DNA from 2 places in the Leuconostoc garlicum genome. Region 2 is predicted to be linked to the other one. Evidence: predicted binding sites of a transcription regulator. Region 2 holds the regulator's gene; the other holds the start of a gene.
The links. The regulator HrcA, encoded in region 2, represses chaperone genes, less so after heat shock. The targets are predictions, from matches to a motif close to TTAGCACTCNNNNNNNNNGAGTGCTAA.

Region 1 (4,445 bases), 170 kb from region 2:
CCTGCAGGCACCCCAATTGTAACGTAGGGCTTCCCAATACGACCACCCAATGCCTTTTGCAAATAATAACGAATCATGGCAACTGTTGTATCATAATCAGCAATCACACCATCACGCATTGGTCGAATAGCAGCAATACTTGCGGGTGTCCGACCAAGCATATCCTTGGCTTCTGATCCGACTGCAACGACTTCATTCGTCTGTGTGTTACGTGCGACCACCGACGGCTCACGCAAAACAATGCCGCGTCCTTCAATATATACATATGTATTGGCTGTACCAAGATCGATACCAACGTTTCGTTGTCCAAATGAAAATGCCACTATGCTGCCCCTCTTTTGTACCTGTTATTGTGAAAATACGCATGACTTAAATTATGCTTAACTTATAGTATTGTAGCATAAAAAACAATGATGTTGCCGATTAATTTGCGCGGACATATTTAATATGCCCACCTTTACCCGCAATTCCACGAATACGATTTTGGGATGGGAAGTCACGCCAAACTTGTTGAAATGCCGGAAAAGTTTCTGGCGTAATCTCAATTTCATCAATTTTGCCGTCACGTAAATCATTTAATAATGTTTCATAATCCATAATTTCACCTCTAGTCCATTATACAACAAATTTATTTTAGCACTCGTTAAATAAGAGTGCTAAATTTAATTGTCATTTAATCTTGACCTGGTATACTAGAAGTAAGCTATAGAAAGGAAAGTATCGTGCATTTGAGCGGTACACTTAGTAATTATGGCATCACAAGACCCATTTGGATTTGGAAATATTAATTTTGATGATATGATGCGCGCCATGAATGAACAAATGCAGGCCGCACAAAATGGTCAACAAGCCAACTTTGGCACCCAACAAAAAAATAAAAAAGATAAACAAAATAATCGCCCAACACTACTCGACGAATTTGGAATTAATTTAACACAACAAGCCCGTGACGGTAAGTTAGATCCAGTTATCGGTCGTGATAGCGAAATCGCCCGCACCATCGAGATATTAAATCGTCGTACCAAAAATAACCCTGTGCTGATCGGGGAACCAGGTGTTGGTAAAACAGCTGTTGTTGAAGGACTCGCCCAAGCAATTGTGCACAATAAAGTCTCTGAAAAATTGCAATCTAAAGAGATTATCCGACTTGACATGTCTGCGCTCGTGCAAGGCACAGCAATGCGTGGTCAGTTTGAAGCGCGGATGCGACAACTGATGCAAGAAGTCGCCGATAATGACGACGTCATTTTGTTTATTGACGAAGTTCATGAAATCATGGGTGCCGGTAATGCCGAAGGTGGTATGGATGCTGGTAACATCCTAAAGCCCGCTTTGGCACGTGGTGAATTCCAATTGATTGGCGCCACGACTTTAAATGAATACCGTAAAATTGAAAAAGATGGCGCGATTGCCCGTCGGTTCCAACCCGTACAGGTCAACGAACCTTCAATGGCTGCCACCATTAAGATTTTAGAAGGGATTCAGCAACGTTACGAAGATTACCACCATGTTGTCTACACAGATGAAGCAATTGCTGCCGCGGTATCCTTATCGGACCGCTACTTACCAGAACGTTTCTTGCCAGACAAAGCGATTGATTTAATTGATGAAGCTGGTTCACGGAAGAATTTGTCCATGAAAATTGCTGATCCTAAAGCGATTCAGGCCAAAATCGACTCGGCCGACAAGCTCAAACAAGCAGCAATCGATCAAGAAAACTTTGAGAAAGCTAGCTATTGGCGTGATCAAGTCAACCAACTCGAATCGCAAAAAGCACAAGTTGAAGCACACCCAGAAATGTTTAAGCCACAAGCTGTCACTGAACAAGATATCTTAACAATCATCGAAGATAAAACTGATATTCCAGTTGGTGACCTAAAAGATAACGAAGCAAACCAGCTCCGTGAATTGGATGCGCATTTGTCAGCCCATGTCATTGGTCAAGATGCGGCCGTACAAACTGTGGCGAAAGCTATTCGTCGTAATCGTATTGGTTTGACCAAGTCCGGTCGCCCAATTGGGTCATTCCTCTTTGTCGGCCCAACCGGCGTTGGTAAAACTGAATTAGCCAAGCAATTGGCCAAAGAAATGTTTGGCAGCAAAGACGCTTTGATTCGTTTTGATATGTCAGAGTATATGGAAAAGCATGCGGTATCGAAAATGATTGGTGCCCCTGCTGGTTATGTGGGCTATGAAGAAGCTGGTCAACTAACCGAACAAGTCCGTCGTCGGCCTTATTCCCTCGTTCTCATTGACGAAGTGGAAAAGGCACATCCAGATGTGATGAATATGTTCTTACAAATTTTGGATGATGGTCGTTTGACCGATGCCCAAGGGCATGTCGTTAGCTTTAAAGATACAGTAATTATCATGACGTCAAACGCTGGTTCTACAGATACTGGGAACACGCCAATGGGCTTCAACCAAGTTGATGCCCAAAGCAAGTTACTCCAACGTTTGGAAAATTATTTCCGCCCTGAATTCTTAAATCGTTTTGATGATATTGTGGAATTCGATCAATTGACGCAAGACCATCTCTTAACAATTGTTGACTTACTGTTAGCCGATATGAACGCTAATTTGGCAGATAATCAACTCCACGTCACGGTAAGCGACGCTGCAAAGCAACAACTTGCCAAGTTGGGTTACAATCCAACCTTAGGTGCGCGGCCACTACGTCGTGTCATTCAAGATCAAATTGCCGATCAACTGGCTGATTATTATCTATTACATCCTGAAAGTACTAATTTGTACGCTGATTGGGATGCTGAAACAAATCAAATTATTATTTCCGAAGAAGCCTACGTCAAGGCATAAGAAAAGCACGTTCTCGTTTGAGAACGTGCTTTTTTATAGGCTGCCAAGAAAGGTTAATTGTGACGATTTGGCCATCGCCTCCGGATTGGAACCAGGTAGGCCAACCGGTACCGCCACCCCTAATTGGTCATAATAAGCTTGCCAATAGGCCGAAATATCATGGGTCGCATCATGAAAACGTAACGGCTGCGGTTCAAACGGCAATCTATCACCAAAGGCAACTTCAACCAATTCAGAACAATACAGTCCTGCACCATTTGGATAGAAAGTGGCATTATACGGTTGCCCAAGATACGTTTTCGCACGCGCAATGACCGTCGCGACATCATCAACTTGTGGACGATAAACATCCGGCTGACCAAATTCCGCTTGGAATTGCGCCAAATCCTGCATGGCCACCCCATAGCGCGGACTCGCATGGATGACAGTCTGGTCATCCACAGCAATGCGAACATGCACATAAGTACCTGTCGATGCCGCAATGGCTTCATCCATGGGTTCATGTTGATTTTTGATAAACAGTAAATCCCCAGCTTGTAATGCCATGCTTATCCCTCTGCTATTTGTGCTGTTATTGCCAAACAGGACTCATCAAATGTGTTTCTTCTGGCTTTGGTCCAACTGCAAAGCTCAACAGTTCAACTGACAGTAATTCAGAAATACGCTTTAAGTAACGTTGAGCGTTTTCTGGCAATTCATCAAATGATTGCACACCTGTAATATCTTCGTCCCAACCAGGCAATGTTTCGTAATTCACGTCAAGCCCTTCAAACCATGTATCAGATGCTGGGAAATGATGAATTTCTTCACCTTTATACGTGTAAGATGTCGCAATCTTCAATTCTTTCAAACCAGACAAAACGTCAAGTGAATTGATTGCCAACTTTGTCAAACCAGACACTTGAACAGCGTGACGCAAAGCCACGGAATCTAGCCAACCAATACGACGTGGACGCTTTGTGACCACACCGTATTCATGACCAACTTCACGAATATGATCAGCAATATCATCGTGTAATTCTGTGGGGAATGGCCCTTCACCAACACGTGACGTGTAGGCCTTAATCACGCCGACCACATCTTGGATTTGGTTAGGACCAACACCGGCCCCGTTCATCACACCACCAGCAGTTGGGTTTGAACTTGTGACATAAGGATATGTGCCATGATCCACATCAAGCATGATCCCTTGCGCACCTTCAAAGACAACGCGCTTGTTCTTATCCATGAGTTGCCCCAATAGATAAGAAGTATCCGTGACATAAGGTGCCAATTGACGACCATATTCAACATAAGTTGAATAAATCGTATCGTAATCAAGTGCTTCTTCGCCATACAACTTTGTCAATTGCGCATTTTTGAATGGCAAATATTCTTGCAAAAGCTTGGCAAAGACTTCAGGATCAACCAAGTCAGCCATTCGGATGCCGACACGTGAAATTTTATCCGTGTAAGCTGGTCCGATACCCTTCTTTGTCGTTCCGATACGGTTATTTGATGATGATTCTGCTGCTTTATCAAGCGCAATGTGATAAGGCATGATGACATGCGCGCGATTTGAAATACGCAAATTATCAACTGAAATGCCCTTTGATTGCACTTCAGCAATTTCAGCCAACAAAGCTTCC
Region 2 (4,445 bases):
TTCCTAAATCAATACCGATAATCTTTGACATGAATTAATTCTTCCTTTACTTTTTTAATCTTTTATTTTTTAACTTTTTAAGGTGTGGTGCACACGCTGAATCACCATGACAATTGTTGTTATTTCGCCACGGCAACCATTGCTGGTCGAAGGACGCGATCTTGAATCATATAGCCTTTTTGCAAAACAGCGGCAATTTCATCAGACGCAACATCCTCTGAGGCAACACTTTGAATGGCTTGGTGCTTCGTTGGGTCAAATGCTTCCCCAACTTCACCCGTTGCTGAAATACCATTATCAGCTAAGGCTTGCACCAATGTCTTCAGTGTCATTTCAACACCTGTTTTAATTTGCTTTGTTACTGTATCATCTGCTTCAACTTGCAATGCGCGTTCAAGATTGTCAACCACTGGCAAAACTGCGCCGGCCAATTTCTGACCATCATACTTGCGCACATTTTGCACTTCGCGGGCATGACGTTGTTGAATATTTTGAATTTCCGCTTGTGAACGCAACAGCTTGTCTTCTAATTCCGCAACCTTAGCTTCAAGGTCTGCAATTTGACTTGCTTCTGAATTTTCTACTGGTGCTTCATCTTCTTGCAAAACATCAGTTTCTGCTTCGATTTGTTCCGTTACAGCTTCATCATCAACTGCGCCATCTTCTACAACGATTTCTTCGTCGTTCTTCATTGCTTCTTTCGCTTCATCTGCCACGTAAGTGACCTCCTAATTTATGTATATTCGAGCATCTTTTGGCTTAACGCTTCACCAAAGGCATCCATCAACAAGACGTTGCGCGCATAAGGCATCCGAATTGGGCCAAGCAATGCAATCACCCCATCCCCTTGATTTGGTACCTGAAAGGCACTCGTAATCAAGCTAAAGGATTGTAATAAGGGTTCATCGATTTCTTGCCCAATCTTAACTGTCACCTGATGTGGGACAGCTGTCGCCACACGTCGGATATCAGGTGCTGATGACAGAAACTCTAGCAAATGCTTCACTTTCTGTGTTTCATCAACATTTTCACCGAAATCCAACACGTTCAGTCGACCACCAATATGCACATTATCGCCAATCGATCGCGCTAAGACGTCGCCAAACAATTGCAAGAAGGCAGCTGGTGTCTTAATCACCCGATTCATTTGCGTTGGCAACTCATCTGATTGCATCAGTTGCAACACTTCCAAAATCGGATGGCCAATCATCTGATCATTGATATACTTAACCATACTATCTAACGATGATATCGCTAACTCGCGCGGTAATTTGAATGTCTGACTGGTCACTTTACCGTCACTGGTTACCAGCACGGCAATTAACTGATGATTCTCCAACGGCACCAAACGGAACCCCGACACTTTGATGTTTAACCCTTTTGGCTTCAAAATCAAAGCAGTTGCACCGGTTAATTCTGATAGCGTCCGCGCAGCTTCATCAAGCAAGTCATCAATTTCATGAAAAATCCCACGAAACGAATGCATCACCATCGCCACATCTTGCTGTGTTGCGGGACGTGTCGCCATGAGGTGATCGAGATAATAACGATAACCAGCACACGACGGTACCCGTCCCGCTGAAGTATGTAGTTTTTTAATCAGATCAGCTGACTCTAATGCAGCCATTTCATTACGAATTGTTGCGGAACTCACTTTAATATCAAGCTGTTCCTGCAAACTTTTCGACCCGACTGCTCGCGCAGTGTGTGTGTACTCGTAAATGATGGCGCTTAAAATTAATTTTTGTCTTTCTGTTAGCATGCCATCACCTCCGTTTTAGCACTCATAGATACCAACTGCTAACATCTATTATCATACACCCTTTCCGAAAAAAATGCAAGCATTTTAGCACTCTTTTTATTCGAGTGCCAAATAAAAAGCACTTAACGCTTGTTAAGTGCTTTAAAATACTGTCGTGTCGCCTGTTCATCGTGCTGTAACTGCGTGATTAAATCAGGTACCGACGTGAATTTGACTTCGCCGCGTAAGTAATGATGCCAAGCAACCGTCACCGCTTCCCCATAAATTTGTTGTTTGAAATCTAAAATGTTGATTTCAACAGTGATTGGTCGGGCATCACCAAATGTGACGTTTCGGCCGATACTTGCCATCCCTTGATACCACTGTCCAGCAATTTCAATCCCAACCACATAAACCCCAATACCAGGCAGCCATTCTAATTCTGGTGTTTGAATATTAGCCGTAGGGAAACCCAACTCACGTCCGCGTGCTTCACCATGAACAACTGTGCCAGTCGTTTGATAAACACGCCCTAACTGATGATTAACTGTTTGCATATCGCCAGCGTCTAACGCACGTCGGATTGCCGAAGAGCCTACTTTTTGGTGTGACTCTTCAAAAGGTGGTACCGTAATCACATCAAAGCGGTTGGCGGCGTACTGATCTAATACTTGCATATTGGCCGTCTGTTGATCACCACCATAGAGGTGATCAAACCCCGCAACCACAGTCATTGGTTGTAAGGGCAATAGCACCTCATCGACGAACTGCTGGGGCGCAAGTTGTGCCAATTGCGAGGTAAAGCGCATCACATACACGCGATCAACGCCCAGCGCTTCAAATAAGGCCACCTTTTGATCAAGTGGCGTTAAATAATGTAAGGGCTGCGTGAGGGTCTTAAACACCACAACTGGATGCGGATCATAAGTTAGGACCGCTAGCGGTACCCCTAACCGATCAGCTTCCGCTTTAGCTGCTTGTATCACTGCTTGATGACCCAAATGGACCCCATCAAAAAAGCCCATCGTCACCACTTGAGGTTGCGATGATTCAAAATTTTGAATTGGATAATGTAACGGAACGGTTTCTATCATAGTTATTCGTTTGTAAACACATAGCGTGATTGCCAGTGGTGTTCAGCAGCTTGATACGCATAAACTGCCTTTAATTCCCCTTGATAAGTTAACTGCAAATAAGTGTCGGCCGCTGGCCAGGTGGTGATTTTTTGCCCGTTTTTGACCGCAAACCACTCGTCATCCGTCAAAGCTTTCACCGGCCATGTCAACACCGTTTGAATGGGGACGACTAGCTTTAAGACATCTTCTCGTGGCAACGACGTGATCGTTTCTAATGGCGTTGCCGCTGACAAAGGCATCCCGCTCCCCATCGTTCGCGTTAAGCTGGTCATGGTCGCTGGGACTTCTAATTGCTTACCGGTGTCAACGGCCAGTGTCCGAATATACGTCCCTTTTGACACTGTTGCTTCAAAGTTAAATTTTTGCTGTTGTTGCTGATAACGCACTGCTGATGTCCGATGAAAATCATAAATCATGGCATCACGAACTGGTCGCGTCACAGTTTCACCTGCCCGTGCGTATTCATATAGACGTTTGCCGGCGACTTTAACAGCTGAAAACATCGGTGGTACTTGTTGAATTGGCCCGTTCAATTGCGCAATAGCCTGATCAATGGCTGCGTCCGTATAAGGCGTTGTAATCGGTTGTTCGGCTACCACGTCCCCGTCAAGGTCTTCAGTTTCCGTTGCAAAACCTAACGTAATTTCGCCGATATAACGTTTTGGTCGTGCTTGTAATTCATCAATTAGTTTGGTTGTTTTTCCCAAAGCGACAACTAAGACACCATCAACATTGGGATCTAACGTCCCAGCATGACCGACCTTTTTTTGACCGACAGCGCGCCTTACTTTGGCCACGACGTCAAATGACGTGACCCCTTTTGGTTTATTGACGACCAAGATGCCGTCAACTGGATTATTCTTTTGCATCGATTTCCTCTTGCGACCGCCAGATATTTTGTCCAGCATAAACTGCACCATAGCTGACAAATGGCGTCGCCTGCGCTTCAAATAAGACATACACGCGAACAGACTGATCGTGCTGACGAACTGAACCAATCAAATCGCCTGCGTGTAATTGTTGCCCCGCACGATAAGATGCCAATCTGACATCCTGAGCCTTTTCACACATCACTTGCACGGTAACAGTCCCGTAACGTTCACTGCGAATTGTGATCGCCTGTGGTACCGCATCTGTGACAATCCCTGCCACTGGTGACATGATATCACGGCCGTTTGGAATCATCATAAAACCATGACGATTGTTTAACTGGTCATTATCGAGCGTAATTCTTTGCAGTTGTCCCGTGACTGGTGCCACAATGACAGGCAATTCCGATTTACGCGCAATCTGAACAGCATTTAATTGTCCGGTTGATGCCACTGTTGCGTGCTTGCTGGATGATATAAATAAATTTTGCCACCAGTTCATAGACTACCTCTCACTTAATTCCCACGACGTTGCTTAATATAAGCTGTCAACCGTCGCATACCCTCATCCAAATCTTCATCGGATGCTGCATAAGAGATCCGGATATAAGCTTTGGCCGCCGCACTAAAACCAGACCCTGGAATCACGGCAACTTTACCTTCTTTTGCTAACTGTAACGCAAATTCATCGCCATCATC

Region 1: the regulator HrcA is predicted to act here: its motif matches at 634-660, upstream of A9176_RS00300 (ATP-dependent Clp protease ATP-binding subunit).

Annotation. Positions count from the first base shown of each region.
Region 1 covers NZ_CP016329.1:56,573-61,017, forward strand. The annotation lists gene A9176_RS00295 (rod shape-determining protein) at 1-323, opposite strand, end outside; gene A9176_RS08785 (hypothetical protein) at 424-597, opposite strand; gene A9176_RS00300 (ATP-dependent Clp protease ATP-binding subunit) at 751-2,817, shown strand; gene A9176_RS00305 (YiiX/YebB-like N1pC/P60 family cysteine hydrolase) at 2,851-3,363, opposite strand; gene A9176_RS00310 (adenylosuccinate synthase) at 3,389-4,445, opposite strand, start outside.
Region 2 covers NZ_CP016329.1:1,551,164-1,555,608, forward strand. The annotation lists gene dnaK (molecular chaperone DnaK) at 1-31, opposite strand, end outside; gene grpE (nucleotide exchange factor GrpE) at 120-692, opposite strand; gene hrcA (heat-inducible transcriptional repressor HrcA) at 734-1,762, opposite strand; gene ribF (riboflavin biosynthesis protein RibF) at 1,885-2,835, opposite strand; gene truB (tRNA pseudouridine(55) synthase TruB) at 2,838-3,746, opposite strand; gene A9176_RS07890 (PTS sugar transporter subunit IIA) at 3,733-4,248, opposite strand; gene A9176_RS07895 (aminotransferase class I/II-fold pyridoxal phosphate-dependent enzyme) at 4,263-4,445, opposite strand, start outside.